DNA from 2 places in the Ralstonia flaminis genome. Region 2 is predicted to be linked to the other one. Evidence: predicted binding sites of a transcription regulator. Region 2 holds the regulator's gene; the other holds the start of a gene.
The links. The regulator FliA, encoded in region 2, starts transcription of late flagellar genes. The targets are predictions, from matches to a motif close to CTAAAGTTTNNNNNNNNNNNGCCGNTA.
Positions count from the first base shown of each region.

Region 1: R2N11_RS02845 (flagellin N-terminal helical domain-containing protein) is a predicted target of FliA. The motif match lies at 3,404-3,430, and genes of this name have one in related genera.

Region 1 covers NZ_CATZLL010000002.1:49,934-57,827, reverse strand. The annotation lists gene fliL (flagellar basal body-associated protein FliL) at 1-220, opposite strand, end outside; gene R2N11_RS02855 (putative bifunctional diguanylate cyclase/phosphodiesterase) at 713-2,452, shown strand; gene R2N11_RS02850 (LuxR C-terminal-related transcriptional regulator) at 2,493-3,128, opposite strand; gene R2N11_RS02845 (flagellin N-terminal helical domain-containing protein) at 3,544-4,365, shown strand; gene fliD (flagellar filament capping protein FliD) at 4,572-6,617, shown strand; gene fliS (flagellar export chaperone FliS) at 6,670-7,098, shown strand; gene R2N11_RS02830 (flagellar protein FliT) at 7,159-7,515, shown strand; gene R2N11_RS02825 (glycosyltransferase) at 7,535-7,894, opposite strand, start outside.
Region 2 covers NZ_CATZLL010000007.1:240,582-248,475, forward strand. The annotation lists gene flhB (flagellar biosynthesis protein FlhB) at 1-549, shown strand, start outside; gene flhA (flagellar biosynthesis protein FlhA) at 1,038-3,137, shown strand; gene flhF (flagellar biosynthesis GTPase FlhF) at 3,134-4,987, shown strand; gene R2N11_RS13440 (MinD/ParA family ATP-binding protein) at 5,005-5,796, shown strand; gene R2N11_RS13445 (RNA polymerase sigma factor FliA) at 5,805-6,566, shown strand; gene R2N11_RS13450 (MBL fold metallo-hydrolase) at 6,597-7,694, opposite strand.

The DNA.
Region 1 (7,894 bases), on a different contig from region 2:
GGTTGACGGTCAGGGTGTCCATCGGCACGAACACCGGCTCTTTGGGCTTGGCCGGTGCGGCGGGGGACGCAGCGTGGTTGGCGCCTCCCAGGAAGAACCAGGCAGCGGCGCCGCCCATGCCGACGAGCACGAGCACGATCAGGATGATCAGCAGCAGCTTGGTAGAGCCGCCCTTGGCAGCAGGGGCGGGTGCGGTAGTGGCGGCAGCGGCTTCGGCCATGGGGATCACTCGGAGGCTATAGGGGGGTGGGCCTTCCCGGCTCGAAATTCGGAAATTCCAGAGTCGGGTTCTCGGATGGCATTCTTCACCACCTCTGTCCAGCTCATTCCGCCAAGAAACGCGGTCAATCCCGTCTATCTCGGGGGTTTGCGGCAAAGAGATGGGTGGATTTGGTGACTGTAAAGTAATCTATAAATCACTTTATGGCGATGCATCTCGCCCCCATGCGCCTTCCTCACCGCCCGGCGCGCAAGCCGCTGCGTAAAAGTGATGTCGGCCCGAAAGATTTGCCCGCGCGTGCCGTTGTAGTTGTGCAAAGGGCGCCGGGCAAGTTTTCGGCGCCGCACAAACGTCCAGCCGGAAGCCGTCTTGAATTCCTTGCCCTTTCCCACCCGAGCTGCTCTTGGCGCCGTCGATGCCGACGGACTGCCAGCTGACTGTCCGGCACGCGGCGAGCCACCGGGCTTCTGCCCGAAGCTCGACCTGCTGTCGATGGTCAACGCGCTGACTGAGGGCATTCTGGTGTGTGACGGCCAGCGGCGGGTGACCTACGCCAACCCCAGCGCCGCGCGCTTGCTGGGCGTGCCTGTGGCCGACTTGGTGGGGCGCACGCTGGCGCAGGTGGTGTTGTCGGCCGTTGACGAGTTCGAGGCGCCCATCCACGATACCGACTGGCCCGACCGCGACGTGATGGCCGAAGGCCTGCCGCAGTTGAGCCAGATTTTCGGGCTGCATTGCCAGGACGGCCGCACCGTGTGGGTGTCGAGCAACTGGACGCCGCTGTACACGGAGGGAGGTCACTCGATGACCGCTGTGCCGGCGACCGGGGCCAATGCGGGCATGCCGCCTTACTCCGTGCTGGTGTCGCTGGTCGACATTACGCAGATCCGCGAGGCGCAGCAGCGCATCCGGCATCTGGCCACGCACGACACGCTCACCGGCCTGCTGAACCGCTCCGCGCTGGAAGACCGCTTGGAGCACGCACTGGCCATCGCGCGCCGCAATCGCACGCGCGTTTCGGTCATGTTCCTGGATCTGGATCGCTTCAAGAACGTCAACGACACGCTGGGCCACCAGTTTGGCGACATGCTGCTGCGCGAAGTGGCGGCCCGTCTGCAGGCCTGCGCGCGCGAGGCCGACACGGTGGCGCGCCTGGGTGGTGACGAGTTTGTCGTCATGCTCGAATCGCTCGACGGCCTGGGCACGCGCCGCGTGGCTGAACGCATTCTCTCGGCCATCAGCGCGCCGTTCTACATCGAGGGGCAGGAGTTGTTCCTGGGCGTGTCGATCGGCATTGCCGTGGCCCCGCACGACGGCGACGACTCCAACACCCTGCTGCGCAAGGCCGATGCGGCCATGTACTTGGCCAAGGAGCGCGGCCGCAACAACTTCCAGACGTTTACCAGCGATCTGGACGACCGTGTTTCGCGCCGCTTCCGCATTGAATCGGGCCTGCGTCGCGCCAGCGATCGCAACGAGTTCTATGCCGACTACCAGCCGCGCGTGGACGTGAAGAGCGGCCGCATCGTCAGCGTCGAGGCGCTGATCCGTTGGAATTCCGCAGATTTCGGCCGCATGATGCCCGGCCAGTTCATCCAGGACGCGGAAGAGACCGGCCTGATCGTTGAGATCGACCGCTGGATTCTGCGCGCCGCTTGCGATCAGCTTGCGCGCTGGCGCCGCATCGGGCTGCCGCAATTGCGCATGTCGATCAACTTGTCAGGGCAGGCTTTCAGCTCGGGGCAGCTCAGCACCATGGTGCGCGGGGCGCTTTCCACCAGCGGCTTGCCGGGGGACGCGGTTGAGCTGGAGATGACCGAGGGCATTTTGATCCGCGATGATCCGTCGTTGCATGCGCTGCTGACCGAGCTGCGCGCGATGGGCGTGTCGCTGGCGCTGGATGATTTCGGCACCGGATATTCATCGCTGTCGTATCTGCACCGTTTCCCGATCGACACGCTCAAGATCGACCGCTCGTTCGTGCAGGATTTGCCGCACGTGGCCGAACGCGCCGCCATCACGCGGGCCATCATCATGATGGCGCAGGCGATGGGCATGAAAACCGTGGCGGAGGGTGTGGAGACCACCGGACAGCTCGATTTTCTGCGCGAAGTCGGCTGCGACGAGTATCAGGGCTACCTGCTCACGCGTCCGCTGGAGCCATCCGCTGTACAGGAGTTGGTGCGCGAGAACGTACGCCGATATGGCGAGCGCATTCCGCGACTTCTTTGAGTTTGGAAAACGCCCCCGTGCTGCGGCTTTGCGGGGCGTTCTACAGGTGCAGCCCGTTGCTGACCACGTACATGGTCATTTCGGCGTTGTTGCGCAGCTTCATCTTCGAGAGCACCCGCCCCCGATAGACGCTGACTGTCTTGGCGCTGATCTGCAGCGCCTCGGCAATCTCGCTCAGCGTGCGGCCGGAGCCGAGCATGCGCAGGGTCTGGAATTCCCGGTCGGACAGGATGTCGTGGCGGGGCTTGTCCCAGTCGACGTTCAGGTTGTCGGCCAGCACCTCCACCATGTCAGAGGGCAGGTATTTCTTGCCCTTGGCGATGGCGTTGACGGCCGCCAGCAGTTGCGGCTGGCTGGCGTCCATCGGTAGATAACCGGACGCGCCGGCCTTGAGCGCCCGCACAGCGAGCAACGCCTCGGGGTGACGGCCCAGCGCCAGTATGGCCAGGCGTGCGTGCTGCTGGCGTACGGTCTTGATGGTCAGGAACTCGTCACCGGTGGCAGATTCCACCGAGAACAGCATGACGTCCCACTCGCGTTCGGCAAGCAGATCTTGGTTGGCGTTGTGCAGGTCGGGGACTGCCTCGATCTGCCGGGCCAGGCGCGAATCCTTGAGGATCTGGCGCAAGCCGGCACGGGCAATATCGTGCGGTTCAACAATCAGAACGTTAAGCATGGGCGTTGCGGGTCAAACGGGCTCACTTCAGAGCTCTTCTAGCCGCCAGCGGGTCTTGGACCTGTGGATCATGCTGGCGGGCCGTGCAACTCCCCATCTGTGCGGCAGCGCTCTGTGCTCTATATAGAGGCGGGCGCTTTTGAACGGATCGATCGAGTATAGCCGAGCACATGCCGGCCAAGAAGGAGGCCCGGCGCCTCTTTTGGTGGGGGGCGGAAGTAGGGGGTGCCTCCCAAGCCAAACCGCCGCTCGCGCACAAATTTGTCAAGTTGCCCCTAAACTTTCTGCCGCGGCCACCGATAACCTGAGTACAACGCAGACCTGATCCCCTTCAAGTTGCAGGTCACGTTGCCCGGCCTAGCCGGAACGAGCAACCAAACGGGCAACAACGCCATCGGGAAACTTAGGAGCCGTCATGTCCCTCAGCCTTAATACCAACATCTCGTCCCTGCAAACGCAGCAAGCTCTGTCGCAGTCGCAGAACGCTCTGCAAACGTCGCTGCAACGCCTGTCGACCGGCCTGCGCGTGAACAGCGCCAAGGACGATGCCGCTGCTTACGCTGTGTCGTCGAGCCTGACCACCACGCTGAACGCACAAACCCAGGGTATCCAGAACGCCAACAATGCACAGTCGTACCTGCAAACGGCCGACTCGTACCTGAGCCAGGTTGAAAACAACCTGCAGCGTATGAACCAGCTGGCAGTGGAAGCCAACAACGGCGGTCTGTCGACCACCGACCAGGCCAACCTGGACAAGGAATACCAACAGCTGGCCTCGGCCAACAAGAACATCGAAACCAACGCCAACTACAACGGCGCCAAGCTGTTTGATGGTTCGGTGACCTCCACGTCGTTCCAGTACGGCCAAAGCGCATCGACCGATGTGGCAACCGTTACGAACGCCAACCTGGCCAGCTTCGGTACGCTGACCGGCACGAGCGTGACCTCGACCGCCAACGCAACCGCAGCCCAAGCCGCGATCGCCACCGATCTGGCCAGCCTGAAGTCGGCACGTGCCAGCCTGGGCGCACAGCAAAGCGGTCTGAGCTCGACCATCAACACGCTGACCTCGTCGAACACCGCGCTGTCGGCTGCCAAGTCCGCCATGATCGACACCGACTACGCGGCTGAAACGTCGAACATGACCCGTCAGAACATTCTGCAGCAAGCGGGTACGGCCATGCTGGCGCAAGCCAACTCGGCACCGAACAGCATCCTGAACCTGCTGAAGGGCTAATGGCAGGTTGATGCAGGCTCGGCCGCCCAGATCATCGGGCGGTTCAAGCGAAGGCCGGCGCTCCTTGGGGCGCCGGTTTTTTTTTTGAGGTGGGATACCCCTCTTCATCGGGGGCGGCGTTTGGCTAACCCGCCCTAAAGAAGTGACAGGCGTTGCCGTTGAGAAGGAAGACTTCCGCCGATGCAGACGCTCATCAAGATTCGATCATGGCGACTACCACCACCTCCTCTACCAGCAGCAACTACGTTCCGCCGATTTCGATTCCCGGTATCGGGACGAGTATCGACGTCAACTCGCTGGTCACCAGCCTGATGAGCGTGGCAAGCCAGCCGCTGACGCAACTACAGAGCCAGCAGACGTCATACCAGACGCAGCTCTCGGCCGTGGGCACGCTCAAAAGCTCACTGTCGACCTTCCAGACCGCACTGTCGAACCTGACCACGGCGTCGAGCTATAGCGCCATGAAGGCCAGCGGCTATGACACATCGGTGCTGAGCGCATCGGTCACGGGGTCGGCTCCGGCCAGTTCCTACGCTGTCAATGTCACGCAGCTTGCGCAATCGCAGGTCCTGGCAGCGAAGGGACAGGCCTCCACCACGACATCCATTGGCGGTGGTACACCGACCACGATTTCGTTCTCGTTCGGTACGGTGTCGGGTGGCACCTTGTCGAACGGTCAATACAGCGGCGCCACGTTCACGCAGAACGGCGGCCTGCCGGGCGGCTCAATCACGATCAATTCGTCCAACAACACGCTGTCCGGCATTCGTGATGCCATCAACTCGGCCAACCTGGGCGTGTCGGCGAGTATCGTGAACGACGGCAGCGGCAACCCGTATCGCCTGGTGCTGACCTCCACGGCGGGCGGCTCGAATTCGGAGATGAAGATCTCCGTGTCGGGGGATTCGACCCTGTCTTCGCTGCTCTCGCAAGACCCGTCCGGCACGCAGAACATGACCGAGGTGACCACCGGGCAGAACGCCCTGGCCACCATCAACGGCATTGCGGTGCAGAGCCCGACCAATACGCTGTCCAACGTGGTGGACGGTACGTCGTTCACGCTGGCCAAGACGGGCAGCACCACCGTAACGGTGGCCAACGACCCGACCGCCACCACCACCGCCGTCACCAACTTCGTGAACGGCTACAACGCGCTGCGTACGCAACTGAACACGCTCACCAACATCGACACGTCCAACAGCGCCAACAACGGCCCGCTGGCTGGCGATGTGAGTACCAAGACGTTGATCAACCAGATTACCGACGTGCTGGGGCAGGCCGTTGGCAGCGGTAATTACCAGTCACTGGGCAGCGTGGGCGTGACGATGAACTCGGACGGCACGCTGTCGATCAACAGCAGCACGCTGTCGGCGGCCATTGCTGCTTCGCCCAGCCAGGTGGCGGGTCTGTTTGCGGGCACGGGCACGGCCACGGATGCGCTGCTCAATGTGCCGACCTTCTCGGACACCACACAGTCCGGCACCTACGCGGTGAACGTGACGCAACTGGCGACGCAAGGGTCGCTGGCGGGGTCGGCTGCAGCTAATACCACCATTACCGCAGGCTCGAACGATACCCTGGCGTTCAATATCAGTGGCATCGCCGTCAACGTGACGGTGCCGCCTGGCAGTTACAGTGCGGGGGGGCTGGCCACACAGATCCAAAGCCAGATCAACGCATCATCTGCGCTGCAAAACGCCAAGATCACGGCGTCGGTGTCGGCCAATGCCAGCGGTGTGCTGTCGATTACCGACAATCAGTTCGGCTCGATTTCGTCGGTGTCGGTGTCGGGCAATGGTGCGGCGTCGCTGATGGGGGCGAGCCCCGCTGCCACGATCGGCCAGGACGTACAGGGCACCATCAACGGTGTCGCCGCCACGGGATCGGGCCAGAACCTCTACGGCGCCAGCGGCACGGCGGTCGATGGTCTGACTGTGCAGGTGACCGGCGGTTCGGTGGGCAATCGCGGCACGGTGACGGTGCAGCGTGGCTACGCCGCGCAGCTCAACACGGTGATGACCAACCTGCTGGCAACCAACGGCATGGTGCAGAGCGAGACCGACTCCATCAACAGCTCGCTCAGTTCGCTTGCCAGCCAGATCAGCACGATGCAGACGCAGCTGAGCAATCAGCAAGCCCTGTACTACACGCAGTTCAACGCGTTGTCGGCAGCGGTGGCCAGCATGTCGAACACCAGCAGCTACCTGACTACGCAGCTCGCGGCGATCCAGAATCAGACCACGAGCGGTTGATGCAGAACTGAAGCACCACCCATAACAAGATCACACAGCGAGGACCTTTCCCATGTACGCAGCACGCCGCGCCATCGGTGCCTACGCGCAAGTCGGTATCGAGACGTCTGTGGTAGATGCCAATCCGCATCGGTTGATCGCCATGCTGTTTGAAGGTGCACGCGCCGCCATCAACCTGGCCGGCGCCGGCATCCAGCGTGGTGATGTGCCCGCCAAACTGCGTGCATTTGACAAAGTCATCTCGATCATCGGTCAGGGGCTGCAGGCAAGCCTCGACCACCAGCGCGGCGGCGAGATCGCCGTGCAGCTCAATGGCTTGTACGACTACATGCTGCGCCGCCTGCTGCTGGCCAACGGCACCAACGACCTGACGATTCTTGCCGAGGTTGACGGTCTGCTGGCGACCCTGCAGGATGCCTGGCTTGCCATTGGCCAGCCGGGTGCGGCGGCGTCCAGCAACCACCTGAGTGTTGTGAGCTGACGCGGCTGGCCGCGCAGCAAAGCGATTTTTTTGATTGAATTCGGCCCAACTGGAGCCAACATGCACCGCAACTTTCCGATCAAGGACAGCGAAAGTCTGTTCGTTTGCTACGAGGCCATTGCACGCCTGACTGCCGAAATGGTCGGCGCAGCTGAAGTAGGTAACTGGGAAGTCGTCAGTACGCTCGAGCGCGAAAGCGCCGCCTATGTGGATGCGCTGCGCCGTTCCGAGCCGCATCCCACGCTGTCGCGCGACGACATCGAGCGCAAACGTACGCTACTCGTGCGCATTCTTGAAGACGATGCCCGCGTGCGCGCGATGGTGTATCCGCGCCTGGATCGCCTGCAGAAGCGCATCGACACGGCGCGCCGCGCCAACACCGCCAGCCACGCCTACGGCAGCATGGCGCGTTACTGACCCGCTACAGACCACAGACTCATTCAACTTGGCGAGGCGCAGGCGCGCCTTGCATCTGCTTCGACAGCGCCAGGTACTGCTCGGATTTGCGGGCAAGCTCATTGGCCTGCATCTGATACACGGTCGCGAGTTGTTGAGCCGCCAGGAAACTGCCTCGCCCAACCACGCTGCCATCCATTCCCGCCTGATCGCCAATCTCAAGGCAACGGCAAAACGCCTGCTCGGCCAGCGGCAGCCACTGCGTGCTGGCGTGCTCGGGATGTTTGACCGCCGCATCCACCAACACCAAGCCCAGCGCGAAACACAGATCCGGAAAGTCCGGCCATGCATGGATGCTGGCATCCGCATGGGCCATCGCTTCGTCCAGTCGATCCGATTT
Region 2 (7,894 bases):
GTGGATGTGCCGCTGGCGCTATGGCAATACGCCCGCAAGCACCGGATGACCAAGGAAGAAGTGCGCAAGGAGCACCGTGAGTCTGAGGGGGATCCGCACCTCAAGGGGCGCATTCGCGCGATGCAGCGCCAGGCGGCCACGCGCCGCATGATGGCCGACGTGCCCAAGGCCGACGTGATCGTCACCAACCCGGTCCACTACGCCGTGGCGCTGCGCTATTCCGAGAAAGAGGGCGGCGCGCCGCGCGTGCTGGCCAAGGGCGCCGATCTGGTGGCGGCCAAGATCCGCGAGCTGGGCACCGAGCACAAGATTCCCATCCTGGAAGCGCCGCCGCTGGCCCGTGCGCTGTACCGCCATACCGAGATCGGCCACCAGATTCCCGAGGCGCTTTACGCTGCCGTGGCGGAAGTCCTGGCCTATGTCTACCAGTTGCGCCGTATGCATCAGGTGGGCGGCCGTGCGCCGAAACGTCCGACCGACCTGCCGGTGCCCGCCGATATGGACCCGGGGCCACGACCCGGACCGGACGACGAGCAGGACGAGGCCTGAGCTTCCGTTTCTGTCGCGCTGTCTGGGGCGGGGGCTTGAACAGCCGAGTGCGGGGCTTCAACCTCCGAGTCTGCACCTATTAGGTGCATCAATGGACCTGCGACCTCCGACGTCGGACCTTTCGAGGTCCGATGCCGCCTCTTTTTTGTCCACCTTCGTACGTTTTACCTCCAGCGCCGGGGCTTTGAGGTCCGAGAGCGGACCTCGGCCGGTGCGCCGCCGGAGCTTGGAGGTCCGCGCACGGACCAAAAGGGGGCGTGGCCGCAGCTCAAAGGTCCGCCGGCGGACCTTTGAGGCCCAGCGCGGATTCTCCGTCATGCGGCCCCGGGATAGGGCTGGGCGGCGCCGCTGACGGCTTCCGCACCCCCCGGCGGGAGGGTATTTCAAAGAAAAGCCGCCTTTTGGGCGGCTTTCTCGCTTCTTCGATTTGGCGGCACCCCCGGCAAGATGGCATCCATCGAAAAGCCCCCCGCTTCCCGTACCTCCAGATGAACGCCGCACTGCTCCGAGTCTCCAGCTTCCTGCGCCAGGGCGACTACCGCTCGGCCGCCGGCCCGGTGCTGATCATCCTGATCCTGGCGATGATGGTGCTGCCGCTGCCGCCGTTCATCCTCGACCTGCTGTTCACGTTCAACATCGCGCTGTCGATCATCGTGCTGCTGATCAGCATGCACACGCTGCGGCCGCTGGATTTCTCGTCGTTCCCCAGCATTCTGCTGATCACCACGTTGATGCGGCTGTCGCTCAACGTGGCGTCCACCCGCGTGGTGCTGATGGAAGGCCACACCGGCCCGGACGCCGCCGGCAAGGTGATCGAAGCCTTCGGTCACTTCCTGGTGGGCGGCAACTACACCGTCGGTATCGTGCTGTTTGTCATCCTGGTGATCATCAACTTCATGGTGATCAGCAAGGGCGCGGGCCGGATCGCCGAGGTCAGCGCGCGCTTCACGCTCGATGCCATGCCCGGCAAGCAGATGGCGATTGACGCCGACCTGAACGCCGGCCTGATCCGCGAAGACGAAGCCCGCAAGCGCCGCACCACGATCGCCCAGGAAGCCGAATTCTTCGGCTCCATGGACGGTGCCAGCAAATTCGTGCGTGGCGACTCGGTGGCCGGTATTGCCATTCTGCTGATCAATATCATCGGCGGCCTGGCCGTGGGCGTGCTCCAGCACAACATGGACATTGGCCACGCCGCGACCAACTACACGCTGCTGACCATCGGCGACGGCCTGGTCGCGCAGATTCCGGCGCTGGTGATCTCCACCGCGGCGGGCATCATGGTCAGCCGCGTCTCCACCGACAAGGACATCGGCCAGCAACTGTCGACCGAGCTGTTCGGCATGCCCACGGTACTGCTGACCACTGCCGGTGTGATCGGCCTGCTGGGTTTGGTGCCGGGCATGCCGCACATCCCGTTCATTCTGTTTGGCGGCGGTCTGGGCTACCTGGGCTGGTATTTGAAGAAGCGCCGCGAGATTCCCGAGCCGGAACCGGTGCTGCAGGCCATCGCCCCCGTCGATACGCCCGAGGCAAGCTGGGACGACGTCTCCTGGGTCGATGTGCTGGGCCTGGAGATCGGCTACCGCCTGATTCCGCTGGTCGACAAGAGCCAGGACGGCGAGCTGCTGCGCCGCATCAAGGGCATCCGCAAGAAATTCACGCAGGACATGGGCTTCCTGGCGCCGGTTGTGCACATTCGCGACAACCTGGAGCTGGGCCCGTCGTCGTACCGCATCACGCTCAAGGGCGTGGAGATCGGCAGCGGCGAGGTGCAGCAGGGCAAGTTCCTGGCCATCAACCCAGGCGGTCAGGAGGGGCATGGTGGGCGGTTGGGCACGCAACTGCCGGGCACCCCCACCGTCGACCCGACCTTCGGTCTGCCGGCCATGTGGATCACCGCCGATGTGCGCGATCGCGCGCAAGCCGAGGGCTATACGGTGGTCGATTGCAGCACGGTCATCGCCACGCACGTCAATCAGTTGATTTACACCCATAGCACCGAGCTTCTCGGCCGTTTGGAAGTGCAGCAGTTGCTCGATCATTTGGCCAAGGAAGCACCGAAGCTGGTCGAAGACGTTGTGCCCAAGCTGTTGCCCGTCGCGACCGTGCAGAAGGTGCTGCAGAACCTGCTGGACGAAGGCCTGCACATCCGCGATATCCGCACCATCGTCGAGACGCTGGCGGAGCACGGAGGCAAGACGCAAGACCCCGCCGAACTCACCGCCGCTGTGCGGATCGCGCTGGGTCGGGCAATCGCACAGCATCTGTTTCCGACCAAGAACGAAATGCAGGTCGTCACGCTCGACCCGAATCTGGAGAACATCTTGCTGCAAAGCATTGTTGGCGGAAACGCCGGCCCGATCGAACCGCAACTGGCCGACTCGCTCATGCAGGCCGCCGCGGATTCTTCGCGCCAATACGAACAGATGGGCCAGACGGGCGTCCTGCTCGTGCCGCCCGCGCTGCGCCCGATGCTGGCCCGCTTGTTCAAGCGCGCCGCACCCAGCCTGCGCGTGCTGTCACACGCTGAAATTCCAGATCACCGAACGATTAAGGTTGTCGCCATGCTTGGAGGCCGCGCATGAAAATGCATCGATTCACCGGACTGACGTCGCGCGACGTGTTGCGTAAAGTGCGCGACCAGTTGGGCGACGACGCGCTGATCCTCTCGAACCGCGCCGTGCCGGGCGGCATCGAAGTCATCGCCGCTTCCGATACCCACCTGGATGCGCTGGTCGATACCCACTCGACCGCGCCGAGGGCCGCACAACGCCGCCCGAGCATGCCGGCTCCGATTCCAGAGCCCGCACCAGTGGCCGAGGCCGCCGCTCAGGCACCCGCAGAGCCGCAGGCACCGGTGCAAGCCGAGGCGGGGGCTGAAGCATCGCCCGCACCCAATGCGCTGGCCCGTCTGCGCAATCGCTTTGCCGCAGCGCGCCGTGTCGCCGTTGCCCACGCGCCGGCACAGGAAGAGGCCCCTGCCGCACCGGTTGCCGGCCGCAAGCTGCAAGCACGCGTGGATGATGATGTTGTGCTCGGCGAATCGGAAACGCTGCTGGGTGTGGATCCGCTGGTCGCCTCCACCCGCATGCTGGCAGGCCTCTCGCTGGATCGCGCCAATGAAGATGCTGCGCAGACGCTGGCCAGCACGGCCCAGTTCATCGCCCGCCGCACCGTCGTGCCGGAAGACGAGCCTGTCGAACAGATGATGCGCCCGGCCGCCCGGGCAAGTGCGCAGGCAGACCAGCCGACGACGCTGCGCTCGTTTGCCGAGCGTGTGGAAGCCCAGGCGCGTGCAGTGCGCGCCGAGCAGCAGATTGCCCGCCCGCAACCGCAGGTTGAGACCGCCAAGCCGGCCGACATCTTCGTCCGCATGGAGGATTCGATGCCCAAACCTGACGCCGAGCGCGACGACGTGAGCCTGCAGCGTTCGACCATCAAGGCCGACATCAAGGCTGAAACCGATGCCATGACCCGCCGCATGGTGGGTGAGATCGAAACGCTCAAGAGCACGCTGACCGACGCAATGTCGAGCCTGGCCTCGCTGGGTGTGAAGCTGGGCGATCCGGTGCGCACGCGTCTGTTCCAGACCATGCTGAACGCGGGCTTCTCGGCGCAGCTCACGCGCTACGTGCTGGAGAACATGCCGCAGCACGACACGTATGAAGGTGCGCTGGACTTCGTGCAGCGTGCCATTGAAAAGAACCTGACCACCGTGTCGGATGAAAACAGCCTGCTCGACCAGGGCGGCGTGTTTGCCCTGATGGGCCCGACCGGCGTGGGCAAGACCACCACCACCGCCAAGCTGGCTGCGCGCTTCGTACTGCGCCACGGCGCTTCGCGCGTGGCACTGCTGTCGACTGACAGCTACCGGATCGGTGGCCACGAACAACTGCGCATCTACGGCAAGATCCTTGGCGTCTCGGTGCATGCCGTGAAAGACGCGCAAGACCTGAGCCTGGCGCTCAACGATCTGCGCGAAAAGCACGTGGTGCTGATCGACACCATTGGTATGAGCCAGCGTGATCGCGCGGTGTCCGAGCAGATGGCAATGCTGCATGCCGTGGGCCCGTCGATCAAGCGCCTGCTGCTGCTGAACGCCGCAAGCAACGGCAAGACGCTCGATGAGGTGGTGAGCGCCTACCGCGATGCCAACCTGGCCGGCTGCATCCTGACCAAGATCGACGAGGCCGCATCGGTGGGCCACGCGATGGACGTGATGATCCGCCGCCGCCTGCCGCTGCACTACGTGTCGTACGGCCAGCGCGTGCCGGAGGACATTGCAGTACCGAACAAGAAGCTGCTGATCCATCGCAGCTTCCGTGCAAGTGCCGAGCAATCGTCGTTCGCGCTGGATTCGGATGAATCGCTGCTGGTGGCGCAAGGCGCCGCACGCAGCCGCGAACCGGGCCTGGCCGCTTTCGATTTCGCATAAAGAACAAAGAGGGGACCATGACGACCCCATTCGCCAAGGACCAGGCCGCCGGGCTGCGCCGCATGCTCGGCCAGGTGGCAAGCCGCCGTGTGCTGGTGATCGGTGCAGAGGAGCAGATCGACGACTTTGTCGACAACCTGCGCATTGCACTGTCCGCCATGGGCCGCGACGCCGCTGTGGTGAGCGCGCAGACCATGCTGGCCGTGGCCGGCATGCTCGAGCAGCACGACAGCAGTGCCGACGTGACGCTGGTGGCGGGGCATTTTGGCACCCGCGCGCTGGGCACGGTGGCCGAAGCCTGCGACGACGTACTGCTGGTTTTCTCCGATGGCCCGGAAGGTATCAAGAGCGCGTACACGCTGCTCAAGAAGACCGCAGGGCTGCAGGGCGGCGCGGGTATCCGCACGGTGGTCTGCGGCGCGCATTCGGTCGACTCCGCTGTGCGCGTGTTCGGCAACCTGGCCAACACGGTGGGGCAGTACCTGAACACCCGTATCGACTTTGCAGGTTATCTGCCGGAAGACCGGCATGTAGAACTGGCGCTCTCGCTCGGCAAGCCCGTGGCGAGCGCGTTTCCCGCATCGCCCTCGGCCATGGCCTTCCGCCAGCTTGCCGAAGAGATGCTGAGCTGGGCCAGCGCCGAGGCCCAGGCCGCTGATGTCGCCGGTAGCACGGCGGCGTCGCGGGTGATGGTATCGGCGCAAGAACCGACTCAGGCAACGGCAGATGCGTCGGCAGAAGCAACGTCAATATCGGCACCCCCAGCGACGCCCCGCGCCTGTGCGCACGCGGCTGAGATGGTTTATTGAGGCGCACCATGAACGAAGCGCCAAAGGCAGGCATGGATATGTACACCGCAACCGGTCGCAAGACCAAGTCCGACGAGATGGCGACGTATGCACCGCTGGTACGCCGCATTGCCAACCAGATGATGGTGAAGCTGCCGGCCAGCGTCGAACTCGACGATCTGATCCAGGCCGGCATGATGGGCTTGCTCGATGCGCTGTCGCGCTATGAAGAAACGCAGGGCGTGCAGTTCGAGTTCTACGCTGCCCAGCGGATTCGCGGCGCGATCCTGGACGAGCTGCGTGGCTCCGACTGGCTGCCGCGTGGGCTGCGCCGCAATGCCCGCACGATCGAGCAGGCGATCCAGAAGCTGCAGCAGCAGAAAGGCCGCGCGCCCACCGAAACCGAGATTGCCGCCGCGCTGAACATGTCGCTGGCCGACTACCAGAAGCAACTGGTCGACCTACAAGGCAGCCAGCTCCTGTACTACGAAGATTTCGACCGCGAAGACGCCGACGCCTTCATCGAGAACCGCGCCGCAGAGAACGACTCCACGCCGCTGGACCAGTTGCTGGACCACGATCTGCGCGAATCGGTGGTGGCCGCCATCGAAGGCTTGCCCGAGCGTGAGAAGCTGATGATGAGCCTCTACTACGAGCAGGACCTGAACCTGCGTGAGATCGGCGCTGTGATGGGGGTGTCGGAGTCGCGCGTGTGCCAGATCCACAGCCAGGCGATTGCACGCATCCGCGCCCGTCTGCGTGACCGTGCATGGCTGCCGACACCGACCTGATGCCGGCTTAGCGGCTCTCAGTCCCTAGCGTTACCTGCCAGACAATGACTGCGCGGCCAGCGAGTCATCTCGCGGCCGCGCTTTTTCTTTGGGCAATGCGGTGACAAGGCGTTGGGCCGCTGCATCCCATACGCGTGTCTCACCGTGCTTGAAGAGAGCGAAGCGTTCTGCGGGAACGTCGGCCACCTTCAATGCAGCAGCCAGATCGGCGATGGGCTGGTCCAGCGGTTCGTCCGTCAGTGCGAACGTGCCCCAATGGATGCCCACCGCCTGCCGCGCGCCGATGTCTTGCATGACCTGCACCGCCTCGGTCGGGTCGATGTGCTGTGCCTTCATGAACCAACGCGGCTCGTAGGCGCCCACGGCAATCGCTGCCACATCAAAGTGGCCGAACCGCGCGCCAATGTCGCGTGTGTCCTGCGAATACCCCAGATCGCCCGAGAACCAGAAACGCAGGCGCGGATGCAGCAATGCCCAACTGCCCCACAGCGTCTGGTTGCGGTCGTACAGGCCGCGTGCGGACCAATGCTGCACGGAGCAGAAGTGCGCGGTGAAGGGGCCGAAGTTGGCCTCATCGTCCCAGTCGAAGGCGCGTACGTTGGGGTTGTCACCGCTGAGGCGCGTGCCCCGCACGTTGCGCGCGAACCAGTGGTCGATGCCCAGCGGCACGAAAAACATCGGCGCGCCGCCGGGCTGGCGCATCAGCGCCCGCACGCTGGCTTTATCCAGATGGTCGTAGTGGTTGTGCGAGATCAGCACCAGGTCGATATGCGGCAACTGCTTGAGCGAGAGGCCCGGCGGTTGGTGCCGGCGCGGGCCGGCAAACGGCAGCGGCGAGGCACGCTCGGAGAACACCGGATCGGTCAGCACGTTCAGCCCGTCAATCTGGAGCAGCAGCGTCTCGTGGCCGATCCAGGTGAGCTGCGGCACGTCGGGCGGCTGGTGCACCGCGGTCAGGTTGGGGGCAATGCAGGAGAGGTCCAGCGTGGGCGGCTTGGGGAGCCCTGACTTGCGGCGCTCGCGTTGCCATTTCCAGAAGTCGCCGCCGGGGTGCGGATGGGGGTAGCGGTTGCGGAAGCCGTCCGGCGTGTGGTGAGGCTTGGCCGGATCATAGTGAGGGTTCTTCATAGCATCGCTGGGGATGGACGAGTCCCGCAGTTGAGGGAACCCGCTTGAATATCAAGGAATATCAAGTTGTGTTGTTTCTTGAACATTGGGTGAGACGCTGCCTAGGCTGAAACCGCCTCGCCGAGGCGCGCTGCACAGCACATTCCGCTATGGAGTCGCGGCAGTCAAACCTTCCTCAAGGACCACAATGGATTCATCTC